2 regions of the Mesorhizobium sp. M0898 genome follow, and region 1 is predicted to be linked to the other one. Evidence: riboswitches for the same ligand, from Rfam matches in the RefSeq annotation. Region 1 holds a riboswitch; the other holds the start of a gene.
The links. Region 1 has a riboswitch for thiamine pyrophosphate ahead of thiC (phosphomethylpyrimidine synthase ThiC). Riboswitches for the same ligand answer to the same signal wherever they lie in the genome.
Positions count from the first base shown of each region.

Region 2: it holds a riboswitch for thiamine pyrophosphate, as region 1 does, so the genes downstream of both, thiB (thiamine ABC transporter substrate binding subunit) here and thiC (phosphomethylpyrimidine synthase ThiC) in region 1, are expected to answer to the same signal.

Region 1 covers NZ_JAMYOE010000010.1:17,408-25,305, reverse strand. Annotated here, with positions in the region: gene NKH90_RS13775 (hydroxymethylpyrimidine/phosphomethylpyrimidine kinase) at 1-734, opposite strand, end outside; gene NKH90_RS13770 (thiamine phosphate synthase) at 725-1,330, opposite strand; gene NKH90_RS13765 (thiazole synthase) at 1,327-2,100, opposite strand; gene thiS (sulfur carrier protein ThiS) at 2,102-2,299, opposite strand; gene thiO (glycine oxidase ThiO) at 2,268-3,269, opposite strand; gene thiC (phosphomethylpyrimidine synthase ThiC) at 3,266-5,101, opposite strand; TPP riboswitch at 5,206-5,322, opposite strand; gene NKH90_RS13745 (Fic family protein) at 5,504-7,048, opposite strand.
Region 2 covers NZ_JAMYOE010000002.1:354,531-362,428, forward strand. Annotated here, with positions in the region: gene NKH90_RS04780 (ABC-F family ATP-binding cassette domain-containing protein) at 1-1,583, opposite strand, end outside; gene NKH90_RS04785 (thiamine diphosphokinase) at 1,599-2,243, opposite strand; TPP riboswitch at 2,371-2,485, shown strand; gene thiB (thiamine ABC transporter substrate binding subunit) at 2,529-3,542, shown strand; gene thiP (thiamine/thiamine pyrophosphate ABC transporter permease) at 4,031-5,650, shown strand; gene thiQ (thiamine ABC transporter ATP-binding protein) at 5,647-6,438, shown strand; gene NKH90_RS04805 (M48 family metalloprotease) at 6,693-7,898, shown strand, end outside.

The DNA of each region.
Region 1 (7,898 bases):
GCCAAGACAAGCCGCTTGCCTTCGCGCACACTGTCTTCGAGCGGCTTCGCCTTCGCCAGATGCGCCGCAATCGCGCTAGCCAGCATGCAACCCGTCCCGCGCATTGATGCGACAAGACGAGGTGCGTCGAAGCGGATTGGTTCTTGATCGGAACGCAACAGAATATCGGTTGATCGAGGTCCTGATGCGTGGCCCCCTTTGATCAGCAGGCCCGGCACGCCGGCTGCCAGCAATTTCCGTCCCAGTCTCACCGCGTCGCTCTCGTCGGCTGGCGGTTCCGCACCAACAAGGAGCGCCAGCTCCAGGAGATTGGGGGTCACAAGGCAGCAAAGCGGCATCAGGTCGCGCCTCATGGCAGCGATGGCACCTGCTTCCAGAAGCCCCCGGCCGGAGCTCGAGGCCAGCACCGGATCGAGCACTGCCGGCACCTGCGGATTTTCGCGCAGCACGCCGGCAATGGCAACGACGATCTCAGCCGTTGCGAGCATGCCGATCTTAATTGCCGCCACCTTGTTGGCCTGTAGCGCGGCGCACATCTGATCGGCCACAAGATCGGGCTGCGAAGGATGGATTTCCATTACGGCTTCGTGCGTCTGCACCGTCAGCGCTGTGACAGCCAGGCAGGTGCGCACGCCAATGGAAGAGATCGTCTCGATATCACGTGCAATTCCAGCCCCACCGCTGGGGTCTGATCCGCCGACCACGAGCACATGCGGTTCTCGCCTCAGCGCCATGGCTTTGTCTTTTCGATCCATTCTCGCGTGCGCGCTTCGGGATCGGCATTCAACGTGATGTCGGTGACCACCGCCGCGCTGTCCGCACCAGCCTCGAAGACACCGTCGAGCCGGTCGGGGTTGAGGCCGCCGATGGAGACCAATGGGATCGGCGCCACTCGATGCTTCCACTCGCTGATCCGCTCGAGCCCTTGCGGCGCCCATTTCATCTGCTTCAGGATGGTGGGATAGATGGGGCCGAGCGCGATATAGTCGGGCTCGGCAGCGATGGCCGTTTCCAGTTCGAGATGATCGTGCGTGCTGAGCCCGAGCTTCAATCCGGCGTACTTAATCGCCAGCAGGTCGGCCGCAGCCAAATCCTCTTGGCCGAGATGGACGAAGTCGCAGCCTTCCTCAATGGCGAGCCGCCAATAATCGTTGACGATCAGTTGGCAACCATGGACCGCGCAGACGCCGTTCGCGCGGCGGATTTCCGTCCGCAGCGTGGCCTCGTCCCTATCCTTGATGCGCAACTGAACCAGCTTGACGCCAAGTGGCACCAGCCGTTCGATCCAGGCGGCGCTGTCGACGATCAGGTAGAAGGGATCGAACTTCATGAGAAAACCGCCCTGCCGAATGTTGGTGTCGACGGCACCGCGACGTCGCGGGGTTCGAGCATCCCCGAGCTGAAAGCTTCTCGACCGGCGTCGACCGCCTTGCCGAACGCACGCGCCATGCCGACCGGATCGGCCGCCTTGGCGACCGCTGTGTTCAGGAGCACGGCATCAAAGCCGAACTCCATGACTGTTGCCGCGTGCGATGGCCGTCCGAGACCAGCATCCACGATCAGCGGGACATCAGGGAAATGTCCGCGCATCGAGCGCAGCGCCATGATGTTGACCGGCCCGAGGGCGGAACCGATCGGTGCGCACCAGGGCATCAAGACCTTGCAGCCCGCCGCAAGCAGCCGCTCGGCGACGACAAGGTCGTCGGTAGTATACGGGAACACCGCAAAACCGTCCTCGCACAGGATGCGGGCGGCTTCGAGCAGACCGAACACGTCCGGCTGCAGCGTGTCGTGATTGCCGATCACTTCGAGCTTGATCCAGGGCGTGCCGAAGACTTCGCGCGCCATTTGTGCGGTCGTGACCGCTTCCTTGACGGAGTGGCAGCCAGCAGTGTTGGGCAGGATTCTGACCCCAAGCGACCGGATCAACGACCAGAATTTTTCGCCAGCCCTGCCGCCTGCCATTTCACGGCGCAACGAGACGGTCACCACCGAGGTGCCCGATGCCCTGACTGCATCGGCAAGGATGGCCGGCGAAGGATATTGAGCGGTGCCGAGAAGCAGGCGGGAGGGAAGCGTCGTCCCGAGAAGATCGAACATGCTAGCCTCCCTGCATGGGCGAGAGGATTTCGATCCGGTCGCCGTCGTTCAATTGGAATTCCGCCCGGCTGGCTTTGTACACGAGGTCGTTGTTGACGGCGGTCGCAAGCCAATCGCCCTCATAGTCAAGCGCGGCAAGCAGCTCGGCCAGCGTGGTGGCGGCAACCTCATGCACTTTGCCGTTGACCATCAGTTTCATGAGCAAGCTCCACGGGTTTGTCGTGATTGAAGACAATTTCGCCCGCCAGGCGCGCCATGGCGGGGGCGAGAAGAAAGCCATGGCGATAGAGCCCGTTGATCGCGACGGTGTCTCCGCTCATTTCGACGCGCGGCAGATTGTCGGGAAAGGCTGGACGGACGCCGACACCGGTTTCAACGATCTCGGCCTCGCCAAAGGCAGGATGGAGGGCATAGGCGGTACCCAGAAGCTCCATCATGGAGCGCGCCGTGACCGGTCTGGCGGACCGGCTTTCAATCATCGTCGCACCGATCATGAACTGGGCGTCGGCACGCGGTACCGCATAGAGCGGAAAGCGCGGATGCAGCAACCGGACCGGGCGCGACAGCGAGAAGTCTGGCGTGTTTAGGATCAGCATTTCGCCGCGAACGCCGCGAAGCCTGTCATCGGCGGCTGCCATTCCCGTGCAATCGATCTGACGATCGAAACCGGAAACATGCCGGGCGTCGGTGCCGAAGTGGAATTTGACACCCATGGCTGCGAGCTTGTCATGAAGTGCTGCCATCGCCTGGCGCGGATCGAGATGGCCCTCATCGGGAAAGAGCAACCCGCGGCGAAAGCGGCCGGCTAAGTCGGGCTCCAGGAGCGCAATTTCGTCTTCGTCGACACGCCGATGGCCCGACGTGCGGCTGGCGAGGCGGTCGAGCTCGCCGGCATCACGCGGGGCGGCCACGACAAGTGTTCCGCCCCGTGTCACCTGACCCGGCAGCACCGCATCCCACCAGTCGGCAGCGTCACGTCCAAGGTCCAGCACCGGCTGCTCGGCGCTTTCACGCTCGCACCATGGCGCCAGCATGCCGCCGGCGAACCACGACGCATTGCCTCCAAGGCCATGCCGGATCTCGGCGACCGTGACCGTCGCGCCGCGGGCGGCGAGTTCGAAGGCGGCGGTGAGGCCGGCGACGCCGGCCCCCTTTATCAGCACCTTCATGACGGGTTACCTGGCTGAGGCGTGAGCGGTGCGACGGTCTCGTCCGCTGGCACGTAGAGATCGCCGCCCTCGCGGTATTTCGCCGCCATCGCCGCCATGCCCTCTTTCTGTGCCTCGGCGCGGATGTCGTGAGAGATACGCATCGAGCAGAATTTCGGTCCGCACATCGAGCAGAAATGTGCCAGCTTGTGCGCCTCCTTGGGCAAGGTCTGGTCGTGGAAGGACCGTGCGGTTTCGGGGTCGAGCGACAGGTTGAACTGGTCCTCCCAGCGGAACTCGAAGCGCGCGCGGGAAAGGGCGTCATCCCTGACTTTCGCCGCCGGGTGGCCCTTCGCCAGGTCGGCCGCGTGCGCTGCGATCTTGTAGGTGATCACGCCGGTCTTGACGTCATCGCGGTCGGGAAGGCCGAGATGCTCCTTGGGCGTGACGTAGCAGAGCATGGCCGTTCCGAACCAGCCGATCATCGCCGCGCCGATGCCGGAAGTGATGTGGTCGTAGCCCGGCGCGATGTCGGTCGTCAGCGGTCCAAGCGTATAGAACGGCGCCTCGCCACAGACGGCGAGCTGCTTGTCCATGTTCGCCTTGATCTTGTGCATCGGCACGTGGCCGGGCCCCTCGATCATCACCTGGCAATCTTTCGCCCAGGCGATCTGCGTCAGCTCGCCGAGCGTTTCCAGCTCGGCGAATTGCGCCGCGTCGTTGGCATCGGCGATCGAGCCGGGACGAAGGCCGTCGCCGAGCGAGAAGGAGACGTCATAAGCGCGGCAGATGTCGCAGATCTCCGCAAAGTGCTCGTAGAGGAAGCTTTCCCGGTGATGGTGCAGGCACCATTTTGCCATGATCGAGCCACCGCGCGAGACGATACCCGTGACCCGGTCAACGGTCAGCGGGATGTAATGCAGCCGCACGCCGGCGTGGATGGTGAAATAGTCAACGCCTTGCTCGGCCTGCTCGATCAACGTGTCGCGGTAGACCTCCCAGGTCAGGTCCTCGGCGATGCCACCAACCTTTTCGAGCGCCTGGTAGAGCGGCACCGTGCCGATCGGCACCGGCGAGTTGCGCACGATCCATTCGCGGATGTTGTGGATGTTGCGGCCGGTCGACAGGTCCATCACCGTATCGGCGCCCCAGCGGATCGCCCACACCATCTTTTCGACCTCTTCAGCCATCGACGATGTGACGGCGGAGTTACCGATATTGGCGTTGATCTTGACCAGGAAATTGCGGCCGATGATCATCGGTTCGCTCTCGGGATGATTGATGTTGGCGGGAATGATCGCGCGTCCGCGCGCCACCTCGTGGCGGACGAATTCAGGCGTGACGAAGTCGGGGATCGCCGCGCCAAAGGCCTCGCCGTCGCGCTCAAGCTTGCCGTGCAGGATCTCGCGACCAAGGTTCTCGCGGATGGCGACGAACTCCATTTCGGGCGTGATGATGCCAGCGCGCGCATAGGCAAGCTGTGTCACCGCCTTGCCGGTCTGGGCCCGGAGTGGCCGGTTGCGGACTGGAAATTCCGGTGTTAGGCGCTCGCCTGCCGCAAACCCATTGTCTTCTGGCCGGACGTGGCGGCCGTCATAGGCTTCGACATCGCCGCGCGCGGTGACCCATTCATGGCGAAGCCGTGCAAGGCCGTTTTCGATGCTGGTTTCGACAGTCGGGTCGGTATAGGGGCCGGACGGATCGTAAGCGGTCACCGGCGGCTCGCCTGCCGTCGGATGGACGGAGATTTCGCGCATCGGCACCCTGAGCTGCGGGTGGATGGTACCGGATTTGTGGATTTTGCGTGAGGCAGGCAGCGGTCCCGTCGAGACGGCGGGGGTGAGGGCATTCATCTTGAGGCTCCTTTGCTCGTTGCATTGGAGACCCAGTTCTGTGCCGGAAGGATGAAAAGACGCTTCTGTCGACCTGCCGAAACAGGACCTCGGGCGTAAACTCCCGCAAAGCGCTTGCACCGTCCCTACGCCAGTATGAACTGGATCAGGTTCAACGGGTCACTGCGCCGCGAAAGCCAGCAGTATCTCAGCCCCTTGCCGGGACTCCCCTGGTGAATGCGTGAGGTTGGACGGGACCGCTCCGGTTTGTCAAGCGCGTTCTGGCCGCGGCTGATCGGCGGCCGGTCAGACCGTGCGGAAAAAATCGTGCATGTCTCGGCGACAAGTCAAGCGTCGGAGATGAAGGCAGGGACAAGGGAATCGCAAACCGTCGGACTAAAATCGATCCTGATGATCACACCTTCAATGGGCACCAAAGGTTTGCGCGTAGATCGCCTCGATTCTTCCTGCCTCGTCACTGGTCAGCGCGGCGAATTCCTTCTCGCGCGCGCGGTTCGATAGATGGCCATCATTCTGGTGAAGAAAACGGAAGAGCAGATCGGTCAACCGCTCGGGCATGTCGATAAAGGCGTCCACCTGCTGCCGGAACTGATCGTAGCGCTGCAGAAATGCGGTTTCCTCGGGAAGGTCCCGTTCGATCGTCCGCTGAACGCAAGCATAGAGGAATTCGGCGTGCGGGGTTGCATCGAAGAACCGGTAGAAATCACCGGTGTCATTCAGCACCCGGACGTTGAATTGCGGCGTCGGTTCCCATTCCACCAACGGCAGAAGGCGCTGCGAATAGCTCTCGAGCACGCCCCTGTACTCGTTGATCTGGTCCAGGATCGCGGCCGAGACGGGAAAGACCACTCCCGGCGGATTGAAGCCGCGCATGGCAAGGACGTGGTGGATTAGGTAGCGGTGAATGCGGCCGTTTCCGTCCTCGAACGGGTGAATATAGACAAAGCCGAAGGCGAGGATTGCGGCGGCTACGACTGCATCAAGCTTTTGCGCGGGGCCCTGATCGAACGCCGCCATTCCATCGATTAGCCGCGGCAGGTCCTCGGGCCGAGCGCTGATGTGATCGGGCAAGGGCGTACCGTTGTCTCGATCATGCTCACCGACGAAACCTCCTTCTTTTCGGAAGCCAAGTCTTACGAAACGAGCGTCACCAAGTACAATTCTTTGCAGACGCAGCAGCTCATCGCGATCGATCGGCCAGCGGCCGGCTTCGCCGATGGCGCGGCCCCAGCGCTGGATGCGATCTTGCGGCGGGTGCTCGCCCTCGATCGCATAGCTTGATCGCGAGTCTTTGAGCAAAAGAAAGGCGGCGGTCCGAGCAAGGAGGTCGCGCGGCACGTCCGCTACGATTGCCTCCGCGCGCCGCGGTAGTTCAAGGCCGATGAATTTTTCGAGAATCTTGGTGCGGAACACCAGAGGGCAGAACTCACGCGTGCCGGGGAGATTGTCCCTTACGCGATAGCGCGAAGCGGTCTTGTCGGGTCCGGGCCACTGCAGCTCGGGATCGACAACCGGAATGTATCGTCCGGCCTCCGCGTCCGGCAGATCGATACGCGCGTCCCTCAGCCATTCATATAAAAACCAGATGCGGCGGGCATAACTGCCGGTCGGGCTTTCACGGACCAGCGCCTCGATCGGCGCGGGACCGGTCACTTGGAACAGCCGCTTGAGGACGGCAAGGTCCAGTCCCTCGTACTTGAGCGCAAAGGTCAGGTGGCCTTCGAGGGTAGGATTTGGGGCATGGCGGGGGGTCATGATCCGCCAGCCATCCCGTTCGGTAATGCGATGATGCTCGCCAGTGGCGAACAACCTACGGGGCAAGGGCGCGGCGAGCCTGTAGGCTCCGATCAGGGCGCTGTACCCGGCCGGGGTCGCCGTTTCAGGAAGGCGGATTTCCTGAAAAACGGTAACAGGACCTGAAAATTGGTGCTGTTGCACCGCAGGCATGAAACGCGAATCCTTCCATTGAATTTTGGTTTAGTCGGCAAAACCTATGAAAAATGATCCTACCCCATGAAAATTGATGCCACAAGACAAATTTTCCGAAAACCGATTCTAAAACAGTGCTGAGGTCGATCAAGCAAGAACTCCGCCACCGGCTCAAGGAAGCGACTTCAGACCAAAAAGGTGAGTCCAGGAACCGCCATTCGCCCGTCTTAGTCACGAGGCCGGCACGGATGGCCCGCCTTACGTCGAGCCGGATTGCTCGAGCGCGCCGTTCGGGGCTCACTCATAGAGCGCTCCGGTGCGCGATCCCGATTTGATAGCCGCGATCACGCTCGCGACTGATCTTGGTGACGTGGCGGCGTCGGAGTAGAAAAGTGATGCAGGATCTCGGTGGCGTCGTGTGTGTGTGACCTGAAGTGAGTTCTCTGCGGTATGGGGGGCGGCACGCAGCGCGCGTCTTCTCGGCAAACAGATCGACGAAGCGGCACCGAAGGGAAGTTCCTGGCATTCATTCTCGCCATCGCTGCCCCAATTTGCCGATCGGACTGCCGATCGATCTCGCCCAATACTTTGCGCGCGCAAGGGCCGAAGCTGAACTGGGCGGCACCTGCTCATTCGGGAGCTGACTCATGCTTGGTGCCCGAGAGAGCTGTGCCTGATCGAATGCGTGAAATCGTAGCTCGGAGTGGAGAGGCTGACGCGGTCATCTGTCACCCGCCTTCGGGCTGTAACGGAAAGCGCGACATCGTCTCCAATGCTCGTTCCCCACGTCGAGGGGCCCAGCGGCTTGGCTACGGGGGGGACTGTCAGCTAGTGGCCGCTGGGCCTTGACGACCAGCGACCGTAAGAG
Region 2 (7,898 bases), on a different contig from region 1:
GCCGGGCCCTTCGGTGCGGCCGCTTCGTTCCTGCTTGCCGCCGTCGCGTCGCCCGTCTCGGCCTTTGGTCGCGCCTTGCGGTCGTCCAGCCTGGTGCCGCCGCGCTGCGCCAGCATGTCGGAATAGCCGCCGGCAAATTCGATCCAGCGGCCGTCACCATCCGGCGCGATGATGCTGGTCACGGTGCGATCGAGGAAATCGCGATCGTGGCTGACCAGGATCACCGTGCCGGCAAAGCCGGCGACCAATTCCTGCAGCAGCTCCAGCGTCTCCATGTCGAGGTCGTTGGTCGGCTCGTCGAGCACAAGCAGGTTTGCCGGCCGCGCCAAAACGCGGGCGAGGATCAGCCGCGCCCGCTCGCCGCCCGAAAGCTCGCGCACCGGCGTGCGCGCCTGTTCCGGCTTGAACAGGAAGTCTTTCATGTAAGAGACGACGTGGCGCTGCTCGCCATTGATGACGAGGTTCTCGCCGCGCCCGTCGGTGAGATACTGCGCCAATGTCTCCTGCGGGTCGACGGCTTCGCGCTTCTGGTCGAGCGTGGCGATCTCCAGATTTGTGCCGAGCCGCACCGTGCCCGCGTCCGGCTTCAATTCGCCGGTCAGCATCTTCAACAGCGTCGTCTTGCCGGCGCCGTTCGGCCCGACCAGACCGACGCGATCGCCGCGCTGGATTCGGGTCGAGAATCCCTTGACCACGGTCAGATCGCCAAAGGTCTTCTCGATGTTCCTGGCTTCGATCACCAGCTTGCCGGATTCGGCGGCGTCGCTGGCTGTCATCGTCGCCGCACCCTCGGCGCCGCGATGACCACGAAAGCGCTGGCGCATGGTCTGCAACTCACCGAGCCGGCGCATGTTGCGCTTGCGCCGCGCTGTCACGCCATAGCGCAGCCAGTGCTCCTCGCGCACGATCTGGCGACCGAGCTTGTGCTGCTCGCGCTCTTCCTCCTCCAGCACCGTGTCGCGCCATTCCTCGAAATAGCCAAAGCCCTTGTCGAGACGGCGGGTCTGGCCGCGGTCGAGCCAGATTGTGGCGCGTGACACGCGCTCGAGAAAACGGCGGTCATGCGAGATGACGACCAGTGCCGAGGAGGTGCGGGCAAGCTCCTCCTCCAGCCATTCGATGACCGAAAGGTCAAGATGATTGGTCGGCTCATCGAGGAGGAGAATGTCGGGCTCCGGCGCCATGACGCGGGCGAGGGCGGCGCGCCGCGCCTCGCCGCCGGAGAGGTCGTTCGGCCGTTCCTCGCCGGTCAGGCCGAGATGCTCCATCAGATAGGTGGCGCGGTAGGGATCGTCGGCCGGCCCGAGCCCCGCCTCGACATAGGCGCGGACAGTCGCAAAGCCGTCCATGTCGGGCATTTGCGGCAAGTAGCGCACGGTCGCCGAAGGCTGGCGGAAGACTTCGCCGTCCTGCGGTTCAATCAGCCCGGCGGCGATCTTGAGGAGCGTCGACTTGCCAGAGCCGTTGCGGCCAACCAGGGCGATCTTGTCGCCAGCAGAGGCCGTCAGGGCGGCACCGTCGAGCAGCGGCGTGCCGCCAAAGGTCAGCTTTATCCCGTCGAGATTGAGAAGCGGCGGCGCCATGTCAGCTTTCTGGGCTCAGCTTTCCGGAAGAGGGTAGGGATGCGCGAGCAGCAGCGCGCGGCCGCTGGCCAGCGCGATTTCGAGCCGGCCATTGACCTCGTTGGAAATGGTCAGCGACGAGCCGAACGCAACCTCGACATGGTCGAGCGGCCATTTGGCGCCGGTGACGCTCAGGCCGGCGAGATCGGAGAAGCCGAGCACCGAAAACAGCGTGCCGTCGGCATAGTCGAAGCCAGTCTTTCCCGGCAGCAAGGGAATGCCTTCCTGTACGCCACTGGTCAAAAGCACTTTCGTCCCGCCTTCCGCCAGCCGGACGCTCAGCGCCAGATGCAGGAAGATGTGGTCGGTACGTTTGCCGCCGAAGGCGCCTGCGAGCACAAGGCTGGTCGCACCGCGTTCGAGCGCGGCGGCGATAGCGAGTTCACCGTCGGTCTTGTCTTTTTCGGCAGGAAACACCTGCCGTGGCACGGCGGCCAGATCCTCCGGCAACTCGGCAGGCACGGAATCGAAATCGCCGACCCAGAGTTCCGGCCTCAGGCCCAGCATACGGGCATGGCCGATGCCGGCGTCGGCGGCGATGACGCGCGAGCCTTCGACCTGGCGGTCGAGCAGCGGTGTGCGGATGAGATCGCCGCCAAGCAGGATGGTGAATGTGCTCATATCTCGTGGCCCTTACCAGCCCTGCCCCGGAAACGGAAGATGAAACGGCAGACGAAACGGAAGGCTGGGCTTTGGATGCCCGGCAAACTTCCGCTTGCGCAGCACTTCGGCCGGGCCTATGTGTCGCAACGCTCTAACGGGGTGCCGGACGCGATTTTCGCGGACCGGCTGAGAGGCAAGACTGCCAACCCGCTGAACCTGATCCGGTTTGTACCGGCGGAGGGATTAGACGTTTCGGACAGCCCGACGCCTCAATTCCTTTCAACGCGAACGAAGGAGGCGCCGATGCGCAGTTTTTTCCACTCTCTTGTCTCAATTGTCCTGCTTGCGGCATCCGCGGTCGCCCTGCCGGGGCAGGCATCGGCACAGGATAGACTGACGGTCTATACCTATGAAAGCTTCACCGCCGATTGGGGTCCGGGACCGGCGGTGAAGAAGGCCTTCGAGGTCGAATGCAGCTGCGTCGTCGAATTCGTCTCGGTCGCCGACGGCGTGGCGCTGCTCAACCGTGTGAAGCTGGAAGGCGCCGCGACCAAGGCCGATATCGTACTTGGCCTCGATACCAACTTAACCGCCGACGCCAAGGCAACCGGCCTGTTTTCGCCGCACGGCGCCGTCTCGGGCGTCAATGTACCGGGCGGCTGGAGCGACGATATTTTCGTGCCGTTCGACTATGGCTATTTCGCCGTCGTCTACGACACCGAAAAACTGAAGAGCCCGCCGAAGAGCCTCAGGGAATTGGTCGAGGGCGATGCCGGAGAGAAGATCGTCATCCAGGATCCGCGCACCTCGACGCCGGGCCTTGGCCTGCTGCTGTGGGTCAAGTCGGTCTATGGCGACAAGGCGCCGGAAGCCTGGGCCAAACTCAAGGCGAAGGTGCTGACGGTAACGCCGGGCTGGAGCGAGGCCTACGGCCTGTTCACCAAGGGCGAGGCGCCGATGGTGCTGTCCTACACGACCTCGCCGGCCTACCACATGGTCGCCGAAAACACCGAGCGCTACCAGGCGGCGTCCTTCGAGGAGGGCGAATATCTGCAGATCGAGGTTGCGGGGATCACCACCAAGGGCGCGAAGAACCCGCTGGCGGAAAAGTTCATTGCCTTCATGACCGGACCGAAATTCCAGGATGTCATTCCCGAAACCAACTGGATGTTCCCGGCCGGCAAAACCGACAAGCCGCTCAACCCGGCGTTCGACAAGCTGGTCAAGCCGACCAAGACCTTGCTGTTCAGCCCGGAAGACGTCGCGGCCAACCGCAAGGCCTGGGTCGATGAGTGGCTTGCGGCGATGAGCAGGTAGGGCTCAAGCCTCGTCGGATGTTTGCGCCAAGCCACCCCCCTCCGGCCTGCCGGCCATCTCCCCCTCAAGGGCACGGCTATCGCAGATGGAACGCCGAGGCTTTCGCTCTACGACGTACCCCCACCCCTAACCCCTCCCCACAAGGGGGAGGGAGACTTCCGTTGGCACTGACCTCGGCAAATTGTCTGCCTTTCGGCGCCAAAAGGGGAAGTAAGGGCATGCGGCAGCGTTCCCTCCCCCTTGTGGGGAGGGTTAGGGTGGGGGTCCAACTTCGTAAGAATCCAAATGCGATAGCCCTGCCCTCAAGGGGGAGATCGGCAGCTTTGTCGCCTCTCCTCGTCCTGCCACTTGTGAGATTGGCGAAGGCGGCTGAGTGCGCAATCTCCCCCCTTGAGGGGGAGATGGCCGGCAGGCCAGAGAGGGGTGGGCTCGGCCTTTGCCAGGTATTTCCTTCGATCTACGCCTGTCGTAGTGTCGGGTAGCGCGACATGCCTACGCGTCATCCGGCCGATCCCCGCGTCACTGCCGGCATCGTCGCGCTCGCCGCCATCGCGCTGCTGATCGGCGGTGCATTCGCCGGGCTCGTCGTCGAAGCCACACGCGACCTGTCCGGCGCCGCCTCCGCTTTCGATTCCTATCTCTTGCGCGTCGTCCGTTTCACGCTCTGGCAGGCTCTGCTGTCGACCCTGCTCTCCGTCGCACCGGCGCTGTTCGTCGCGCGCGCCCTGTCGCGGCATCCGCGTTTTTTCGGGCGAGGCTTCATCCTCCAGCTTTTCGCCGTGCCGCTGGCGCTGCCGGCCATTGTTGCCGCACTCGGTGTCTTGGCGCTCTATGGCCGCGCCGGCTATTTTGCCGGCACGCTCGGCGCGCTAGGCGGCCAGAGCTGGCCCGGCATCTATGGCCTGTCGGGCATACTCGTCGCCCATGTCTTCTTCAACCTGCCGCTGGCGGCGCGGCTGTTCCTGGAGGCGTTGCAGACCGTGCCGGCTAACCAATGGCGGCTGGCGAGCCAGCTTGGCATGGGTGCTGCGCCGGCCTTCCGGCTGATCGAATGGCCGCCGCTGCGTGCGGCCTTGCCGGGCGTTGCCGGGCTCGTTTTCATGCTGTGCATCACCTCCTTCACCATCGTGCTTACGCTCGGCGGCGGGCCGCGCGCGACGACGCTCGAGGTTGCCATCTACCAGGCGCTGCGTTTCGACTTCGACCCGGCGCGGGCGGTGACGCTGACCCTGCTGCAGATTGCCCTGACCTTCGTCGTCGTGCTGGCCTTGACGCGGCTTGGCGCCAATATGACCGGCGACGCCAATCTGCCGGTGGCGCCGCGCCGGTATTTTTCAGCCGGTGCGGCCGAGACCGTGCTGAACGCATTGGCGATCGGGCTCGCACTGCTATTTGTCGCCGGGCCGATGGCGGCCACGCTGGCGGCCGGGCTTGGCGCCGATCTCGGCCGCCTGGCCGGCGAGAGCGCGGTGCGGCAAGCGACGGCGACCAGTGCCGTGCTCTCCCTCCTGTCGGCGCTGCTCTCTGTGGCGTTGTCGCTGTCGCTGGTGATGGCGCGCCGGGCGCTGGCGCTCACCCGGCGGAGCGGCAGGAGGACGCTGCTCGAACACCTGGCCGACACCGGTGCGGGGTTCGTCCTGGTGGTGCCGCCCATCGTCATCGGTGCCGGCTGGTTCTTGCTCCTGCGCACCGTCGGCGATGTCTTTGCGATCGCCCCTGTCATGGTCGTTGCGGTCAATGCAGTGATGGCGATGCCGTTCGCCATCCGCGCCATCCGCCCTGCCTATGACGCGGCGAGCGAACGCCACGAACGGCTCTGCGCACAGCTTGGCATCTCGGGCTGGAACCGGTTGCGGCTGGTCGACTGGCCGTCGCTGCGGCGGCCGCTCGCCACCGGCTTCGCGTTCGCCATGGCGCTGTCGCTCGGCGATCTCGGCGTCATTGCGCTGTTCGGCAGCGATTCCGTGCAGACCTTGCCCTATCTGCTGCTGGCGCGCATGGGCAGTTACCGCACCGAGGATGCCGCCGGCCTGGCGCTGCTGCTCGGCCTTGTCTGCCTGGCGCTGGTGTTGGCCGCGGACTGGCTGGGAAGGAGGGAGAAATCATGATGCCGATCAGCCCGGAACGGTCCATTTCGGTGGAAAAAGGCGCGGCCGTGCGGCTCGATAATGTCTCGTTCAGCTATGGTGAAACGCCGCTTATATTCGATGTCGATTTCCCGGTGTCGGAAATCACCGCCATCATGGGGCCGAGCGGTTCGGGAAAGTCGACGCTGCTCAATCTGGTGGCCGGGTTCGAGACGCCGCGGTCGGGCCGCGTGCTGATCGGCGGCGCCGACGTCAGCACTGCGCCGCCATCAGCGCGGCCGGTATCGATGGTGTTCCAGGAAAACAACCTGTTTGCCCATCTGTCCCTCGAGCAGAATGTCGGGCTCGGCCGCTCGCCTTCGCTCAGGCTGAGCGAGGCTGACCGCGCCGCAATCGCCGCAGCGCTGAAGCGCGTCGGTCTTGCCGGCAAGGAAAGCCGGCTGCCGCGCGAACTCTCCGGCGGCGAGCGGCAGCGCGTCGCGCTCGCCCGGGTCCTGGTGCGCGACCGGCCGGTGCTGTTGCTCGACGAGCCGTTCGCTTCGCTCGGACCGGCACTGCGCGACGACATGCTCGACCTGGTGGCCGACGTCCATTCGGAGCAGCGCATGACGGTGCTATTCGTCACGCACCAGCCGGACGATGCGCGCCGTATCGGCCAAAACATGGTTTTCCTGGATGGTGGCACGGTTGCCGCGACGGGCACCGCGGCCGATTTTTTCGTCGGGTCTGGACCGGAGGCATTCCGACGCTATATCGGCTCGGGTCCGTTTGCGGCTGGATCACGAGATGTTGCCCGGAAGCGGACATAATTTATGGTCAAACCGGCGGAAGGCGAAGCGGCGCTTGCTTGCCATGGTCGAGGTAGTGTGGCTAGGTCCGCCAGGAGCTGGTCCGGCTTAGACCGTGATTTGCCCTTGCTGCCTCGTATCTGTCGGACGCACGAAGGACGCCATAGCACTTGACTTTGCGCGTGATGCTTTTCGGAAATCGCGCCCGATTTTCGCGGTCACGTGCCAGGACTTGAAAGGAAGCCGATCTGCCGACCGGCATCGACAATCGGAGGGTGAAACCGCTGGCGCGCTTTCTGGCGCTGGCCGGTCTTGCCGTGGCGCTGGCAAGCTGCCAGATGTTCACGCCTCCCGACGTGCAGGAATCGGGCTTCCAGCCCTCCGACAAGCCGATCACGGTCGACAATGTCGCCGCCAACAGCAAGCTCGCCCAACTGGCGAAGGCGCAGCACCCGCGCATCCTCGCCACCTATGGCGGCGAGTATTCCGACCCCAAGCTCGAGCGCATGGTGGCCAAGGTCGTCGGCAGACTGACCGTGGTGTCGGCCAACCCGACCCAGACCTACCGCATCACCATCCTCAACTCGCCCAACGTCAATGCCTTCGCGCTGCCGGGCGGTTATCTCTACATCACCCGCGGGCTGCTGGCGCTGGCCAACGATTCCGCCGAGCTGGCCGCCGTCATTGCGCATGAGATGGGCCACGTTACAGCCAACCACGGCCTGCAGCGCCAGCAGCTGGAAGCCGAGGAGGGGTTGGCGACCAAGGTTGTTTCGGATGTGCTCGGCGACAACCCGACGGCCAAGGCGGCGCTGATCCGCGGCAAGCTGAGGCTGGCCCAGTTCTCGCGCAATCAGGAGCTGGAGGCGGACGCCATCGGCATCAAGTCGATCGGCGAAGCCGGTTTCGACCCCTACGCCGCCGGCCGCTTCCTGCAGTCGATGTCGGCCTATACCGATTTCCGCTCGATCAGCGGCGCCACCGACGCCAGCCTCGACTTCCTGGCGACGCACCCCAACACGCCGCAGCGTATCGATCTCGCGCAGCGCCACGCCCGCCAGTTCGGCGCGCCCGGTGTCGGGTCGCGCGACCGCGATTCATTCCTTGCCGGCGTGGACGGGCTGCTTTACGGCGACACGCCGGAGGAAGGCTATGTGCGCGGCGAAACCTTCCTGCATCCTGGCCTCGGCGTGTCGTTCTCGGTGCCCAACGGCTTCATCATCGACAATTCGGCGGCGGCGGTGACGGCCACAGGCCCGGGCGACATGGCGATCCGCTTCGACGGCGTTTCGATCGACAAGAACCGCTCGCTGACCGACTACATCCGCAGCGGTTGGGTTGCCGGCCTCGACGACAGCAGCGTGCGCCAGGAGACGATCAACGGCAACGAAGCGGCAACCGCGCATGCCGGCGCCGATGGCTGGCAATTCGACATTGCGGTGATCCGCGCCGGCGGCCAGGTCTACCGCTTGCTGACTGCT